Regions from separate parts of the Cupriavidus sp. UBA2010 genome, predicted to be linked through region 2. Evidence: predicted binding sites of a transcription regulator. Region 2 holds the regulator's gene; the other holds the start of a gene.
The links. Region 2 encodes sigma-54, which starts transcription at its own class of promoters, with help from an activator protein. Its sites were predicted from a motif close to TGGCANGNAANCTGCTTT; they were not measured.
Positions count from the first base shown of each region.

Region 1: the regulator sigma-54 is predicted to act here: its motif matches at 1,468-1,485, upstream of B2246_RS19920 (phenol hydroxylase subunit).

Region 1 covers NZ_DDCI01000024.1:159,459-162,801, reverse strand. The annotation lists gene B2246_RS19930 (MmoB/DmpM family protein) at 1-151, opposite strand, end outside; gene B2246_RS19925 (aromatic/alkene monooxygenase hydroxylase subunit beta) at 163-1,158, opposite strand; gene B2246_RS19920 (phenol hydroxylase subunit) at 1,202-1,399, opposite strand; gene B2246_RS19915 (sigma-54-dependent Fis family transcriptional regulator) at 1,727-3,343, shown strand, end outside.
Region 2 covers NZ_DDCI01000013.1:282,362-285,704, forward strand. The annotation lists gene hpf (ribosome hibernation-promoting factor, HPF/YfiA family) at 433-786, opposite strand; gene B2246_RS09980 (RNA polymerase factor sigma-54) at 837-2,315, opposite strand; gene lptB (LPS export ABC transporter ATP-binding protein) at 2,439-3,230, opposite strand; gene lptA (lipopolysaccharide transport periplasmic protein LptA) at 3,256-3,343, opposite strand, start outside.

The DNA of each region.
Region 1 (3,343 bases), on a different contig from region 2:
GGCGGATCTCCAGCCGCCCCGGTGCGTCGATCTTGACCATCGCCGGGTAGTGGTTGACGGTGGCGTGCGGGTTGTCGGCTTCGATCGCCTCGATCACCGGGCGCATGTCGTCGTTGGTCTGGAGGGCGATGAATACGATGGCGTCGCTCATGGTTGTCTCCGTCATTGACGTGCCAGGCCCAGGCCGCTCAGGCGCTTGCCCAGCGCTTCGACGGCATTGGCCAGTTCGGACTCGGCATCCTCGCCGAACAGCCGGTGCGCCAGCGGGCGCAGCGCGTGCGTGAAGCGATCGAGCCAGCCAAAGGCAAACCCAGCGATGACCGCCGCGTTCTCCGGGCTTTCCTGTGCGGCCGTTTTCACGGTGGCATCGACCCAGCGCGTGGTCTCGGCGTACCAGGCGGACATGAAATCGGTCACGAGCGAGAACGCGGGCCCGGTTGCGGCCAGGCGGGCGTCGAACTGCTGGTAGACCAGCGGATAGATCAGGCCATCGAGCACCAGGTTCTGCGCCACGTGCTGCTCGAACCAGTCATCACGCACCAGCAGGTCCTCCGCCGCGTGCCGCAGCGGCTGCCAGGCCATGTCTTCCATCCAGGCGGCGCGGGCCTGGTCCACGGCGGCCTTGTCGCCGATCAGCAGCCCGATGCGGGTCAGGTACTGCGCGATACCCAGGCGGTCCATCGTGTGATACATCGCGGCCTGCGTGATGGCCGATCCGAAACCGTAGGCGGTAATCGATGCGTTGTTCATGTTGGCCGCCCATTCGACGTGGCGCAGCGGTACCACGCCCAGCGTGAGCAGCTCGCGCGCATCGTCGGGCAACCGGCTCAGCAGCCCGCGCTTGTCCACGAACTCAAGGTTCTTCTCCATCGTCTCCTGCTGACGGGCGCGCGCATTGACGTAGCCGCCGTAGAAGTACTGGCGCGGGTCCTTCAGCGCATACCAGTCCTGCATCACCACGCGGGTGCGCCGGGCGTCGTACAGCTCGTACTGCGGCTGCCATAGCGGCCGGTAGTGGAAGCTCGTGACCGGCTGCAGGTCGTACATCGCCTCCTGATAGCGCGTGGCTGGCTTGTCGGCGCCGAGCCGGCGCGCGATATGCGCGAAGGTCTGCCGGATCGGCGTGACGCTGGCGTCAGTCCGGATATCGATTTGCATGGTGGTTGTCTCCTCGGATGTCGAGTGGGGGCATTTTTGGGTATCACTGCAGCAGTTCGGCCCGCTGCTCGGCGCAGAACGACTGGAACTGCTCGGGCGGCATGACCAGTTCCACGTAGATCTGTGGATCGCCGATCGAGAACTCGAACTCCACCCAGCGCTCGCTGCGCCCAGTCACGCGCACGTAGCGCGGGGCATGGTGATGCCAGTGACCTTGAAGTGCCTGATGGGGATGTGGCATGTCTCGCTCCTGGTGCGCCGCACATCGCGGTGCGTGTGCGTTGTCTCGTGATTTCAGGTGGGAGATCTATAGCGAATGGCGTGCCAGGCGATGCAGACCGTTGTGGCGCAAGGGCTCGCGGCCAATCGGCCGCATTCGGGCCTGCCAACCTGCTTGATGATTTGATGAGGTGATTCAGGCGGATTTGATCAAATGATCAAATCGTCTCGCGCTGCGCTGCAGCACACGCTCTCGATGCGGGATTTCCGGGCTCCGGCAACGCCGGATGCCGTGCTAGGCTACGCAAAAACGAGGCTCGAAAGCCCGCCGGAATCTGGAGTGACGAGGATGACAACACCCCCCGCGCAGCCGCCGTTCGAACTGGCTTCGCTACTGACCATCGACGCCAAGGCTGCGCAGATCCGCCTTGGCCAGTCGCGCATGGTGCTGATGCACACCGAGGCGCTGAGCTACCTGCGCAAGGAAATCCTCGATACGCTCGGCGTGGAGCGCGGCAAGGGGCTGCTGATCCGCATGGGCTACGCGCAAGGCATGCGCGATGCCGAGATGGTCAAGCGCGAGCGCAGTGAAGAACTGGCCAGTTCGCCCAACGATGCCTTCCTGTGGGGGCCGCAGCTTCACATGCTCGAAGGCGTCACGCGCGTGGACCCGGTTCGCCTGGAAATCGACCGCGACACCGGCCACTTCTATGGCGAGTTTCTCTGGCAGGACTCATGGGAGGGCGAGGCGCCCGTGATGGAGTCCCTGCCCCGCGAGGAATCTGGCTGCTGGGTGCAGCTTGGCTACGCATCGGGCTACAGCAGCACGTTCATGGACCGGCTGGTCATCTACAAGGAAACCGAATGCGAGCGGCGCGGCGACAGTCTCTGCCGCATCGTCGGCAAGCCGGCCGAGACGTGGAACGACCCCGAGTACCTGAAGTACTTCGAACCCGACTCCGTCATCAGCGACCTGCTCACCCTGCAGCAGGAAGTCAGCACACTGCGCGAAACGCTGTGTGGCGCGAACCAGGGCAACCTGATCGGCCAGTCTCCGGCGTTCCGTGAAGCCTTCAACCTGCTTTCCGCCGCGGCAGACAGCCATATCACCGTGCTGCTGACGGGCGAGACCGGTGCGGGCAAGGAAATGTTCGCGCGCTGGCTGCACGATCACGGCCCGCGCGGCGAGCAGCCGTTCGTCGCGGTCAACTGCGCGGCGATCCCGCACGAGTTGATCGAATCCGAGCTGTTCGGCGTGGAAAAAGGCGCCTACACGGGCGCCCAGCAGTCACGCCCCGGTCGCTTTGAACGCGCGCATGGCGGCACCCTGTTCCTCGACGAAATCGGCGACCTGCCGCCTGCCGCGCAGGTCAAGCTGCTGCGCGTGCTGCAGAACAACGAAGTGGAACGGCTCGGTGGCGTGGAGGCGCGCAAGGTCAACGTCCGCCTGATCGCCGCCACCAACGTCAATCTGGCGCAGGCGATCAAGCACGGCCAGTTTCGTGCTGACCTGTTCTACCGGATCAGCACCTATCCGATCTCGATCCCCGCCCTGCGCGAGCGCAGGGAAGACATCCCCGAACTCGCCCAGTCATTCATCCAGCGCTTCAACGCGCTGTATCAGAAGCAGGTGCGCGGCCTGACTACGCGGGCGCGCGATGCGCTGGTGCAATACCCGTGGCCCGGCAATATCCGCGAACTCGAAAACATGATCGAGCGTGGCGTCTTGCTGGCACCTGCCACCGGGATGATCGACGTCGCCCATCTGTTTGCCAGCCAGCAGGCGGTCGGCAGCGAGGAGCCCAGCCAGGATGCCGACGCGCTGATCGAAAAGCTGCTCAACCAGCAGGTGTCCCTGCCGCAAATCGAAGCCAAGCTGATGCAACTGGCGATGACGACGACGCGCGGCAACCTCTCGTCGGCGGCGCGGATGCTGGGGATCACGCGACCGCAGTTGGCGTATCGA
Region 2 (3,343 bases):
GTCGTCCCGCTGCGTTGGGCAATTCAGGCTATTGAGCGCAAAAGGACGCCCGCATTGGAGCGTCCGGCCATTATAGAGCAGGGCCACTGCGCACTTGTGCGCTGCGGCGCCGGCGCCGCGAGTGGTGCCGCGAGCTTGCCGGTCGGATTGCCCACCCAGAAAACTGCACCCGCCGTCGCGCGATCTTTCGCCACGCGGAATGCCGGGCCGGTTGTCCGGGGCCGTCCTGTCTGTAGTTGTTGTATGGCGCAGCATACACCGAGCGGCGTCAGTTGCGAACACCCCCGGCTGACCAAATGTTGCAGGGCTGGTACTCAGGTAACGGGTGCGCCAGCGGCGCATCCGCATCGCGCCCATCAAAAAAGCCGCGCAGATGCGCGGCTTTGCTCTTCCTATCTATCCTCTCAGGGGCGACCTGGTGTCGCCGCCGACTTATTGTTGTTGTAGTTGTTCGGCAGCCATCTGGTACTTGACCGCTTCCCGGTCATGCCCTTGCACGCGGTCCTTGTAGCGGATCACTTGGCGGTCGAGCTTGTCGACCAGACAGTCGATTGCAGCATAAAGGTCTTCATGATGCGCTTCGACGAAGATGTCCTTGCCCTTGAGGTGCAGGTTGATTTCCGCGTACTGACGCTTGTCCTTTTCCTTGTGGTTGTCTACGGATAGCAGCACGCTTACGCCAATGACCTGATCGAAATGTCTGACAATTCGCTCCAGTTTCGTTTCCACATACTCACGCAGCGGCGGCGTGATGTCGAGGTGGTGTCCACTGATCTTGAAGTTCATAGCGCTTCTCCTTCTGAAAGAGCCGCACCAGGCAGGCGGTTGCGGCTCGGCTACAAAGTCTTGCGGAGATTGACTGCGGGGATCTTCAGCGCTTCGCGGTACTTGGCCACCGTGCGGCGTGCGACCACAAAGCCCTGTTCGCCCAGCAACTCGGCGATGCGGCTGTCGGAAAGGGGATTCCTGGGTTCTTCGGCTCCTATCAGTTGCTTGATCAGCGCGCGGATCGCCGTGGATGAGGCCGCGCCGCCAGTCTCCGTGGAGACGTGGCTACCAAAGAAGTACTTCAACTCGAAAGTACCCATCGGCGTGGCCATGTATTTATTCGTAGTCACCCGGGAAATGGTCGACTCGTGTAGACCCAGTGTATCGGCAATCTCCCGCAAAACCAAGGGGCGCATCGCGATTTCCCCGTGCGAGAAAAAGTTCTTTTGACGTTCCACAATTGCCTGCGCAACACGCAGGATCGTGTCGAAACGCTGCTGAATGTTCTTGATGAGCCACCGCGCCTCCTGGAGCTTCTGCTGCAGCCCGGCCGCGCCCGCTTCCCCTTTTGCACCGCGCAAAATCTGCGCATACATGTCGTTGATGCGCAGACGCGGCATCACGTCGGGATTGAGCTGCGCGATCCAGCTACTGCCACTCTTGCGCACGAACACATCCGGTACCACGAAGTCCGCTTCCGGACGGCTGTAGGCATGTCCGGGATACGGTGCGAGCGAGCGGATCAGATCGTGCGCGGCCTTAAGTGCAATTTCGTCAACCTGCAGGGCTTTCTTGAGCCGCGTGTAGTCACGCACGGCCAATAACTCCAGGTGGTGGTTGACGATCGATAATGCAAGGTCCCGCTGTGGATGCTGCAGACGGCGCAGTTGCAAGGTGAGGCATTCTGCGGCGTTGCGCGCACCCACGCCAGGAGGGTCGAAGCTCTGCAGCAGGGTCAGTATCGCCTGCACTTCATCGACTTCGAATTCGAGTTCCTTGGGTAGTTCCGAGCAGATCTCGTCGAGCGTTGCGCCCAGGTAGCCGTCGTCGTCCAGCGACTCGATCAGGAAGATGGCCAGGCCCTTGTCGCGCGTGGAGATCTTCAGCGGCGTGAGCTGTTCCATCAGGTACTCGCGCAGCGTGGGTTCCGCTTCGCGAAGCTGCATCGGCGTCTTCTCGTCCTCGTCGCCCTGAGGCCGGCGAGCGAAATCGTCCAGGCTCCAGTCGCTGCCGTAATCGTCACCCGAGCTGTCGCCGTAGCTGTCGTCTTCGCCGTTGGCGCCGTTCGCGCGATCGTCGCCATTACCTTGCGGTTCGGAAGATGCCGGAGCCGGGGCGCTTTGCACGTTGACCGACCCGTCCGCGGCCACGCGCAGCGGGCTTTCGATCCAGTCGTTCTCGCGTTCGAGCAGTGGATTCTCGGTCAGCGCCTGCTCGACTTCCTGTTGCAGCTCCAGTGTGGATAACTGCAGCAGCCGGATGGACTGCTGCAGTTGTGGAGTCAGAGCCAGATGCTGGGAAAGTCGAAGCTGAAGCGATGGTTTCATGCGACCTATTCTATGCGCATCTTCCCGTTGTTGGAACGGAAATTGCTATCACCTATCGCTGGCACTTCGTGATCGCCAACGGCTAGTTGACGAATGCTGCAAGGCGGCGTCGCGGCCGCTTGATCACATGCGGAAGTTTTCGCCCAGATAGACGCGTCGCACGGACTCGTTGGCGATGATTTCCTCGGGCTGTCCTTCGGCCAGCACGGTGCCTTCGCTGATGATGTATGCGTGGTCGCAGATGCCCAGCGTTTCCCGCACGTTGTGGTCGGTAATCAGCACGCCGATGTTGCGTGCCTTGAGGAAGCTGACGATGCGCTGGATCTCGCCCACGGCGATCGGGTCCACGCCCGCGAATGGTTCGTCGAGCAGGATGAAGCGCGGCGCCGACGCCAGCGCGCGCGCGATTTCCACGCGGCGGCGCTCGCCGCCCGACAGCGACAGCGCCGGGTTGTTGCGCAGGTGGGCGATCTGCAGGTCATCGAGCAGCGAGTCGAGCCGGCGATCGATTTCCTGCTTGGGCAGCGACTTGCCGTTGACCACCTGCAGTTCCAGCACCGCGCGGATGTTCTCCTCGACGTTGAGCTTGCGGAAGACCGAAGCTTCCTGCGGGAGATAGGACAGTCCCATGCGCGCGCGTTCGTGGATGGCCAGGCCGCTGATGTGCTGGCCATCGAGCACGATATCGCCTTCGTCCAGCGCGACCAGTCCGACGATCATGTAGAACGACGTGGTCTTGCCCGCGCCGTTCGGGCCGAGCAGGCCGACGACCTCGCCGCTTTTGACGTCGAGCGAGACGTCCTTGACCACGGTGCGCGAGCCATAGCGTTTCTTCAGATGGCGCACGACCAGCGTGCTGCTATCCGTGGATGGGGCGGAAGAAGCCTGGGCGGCGAGCGTGGCGGTATCGTTCATCGGGTACGGATGGAGCTTGAAACGGTCAGGGCTTGGCCGGCTGCGAGGACGGCTTCAGGTCGAGCGGCGCGCCGGCCGGCGCGCTGGCCGGGTTCGCGCGCGGCGACAGCACG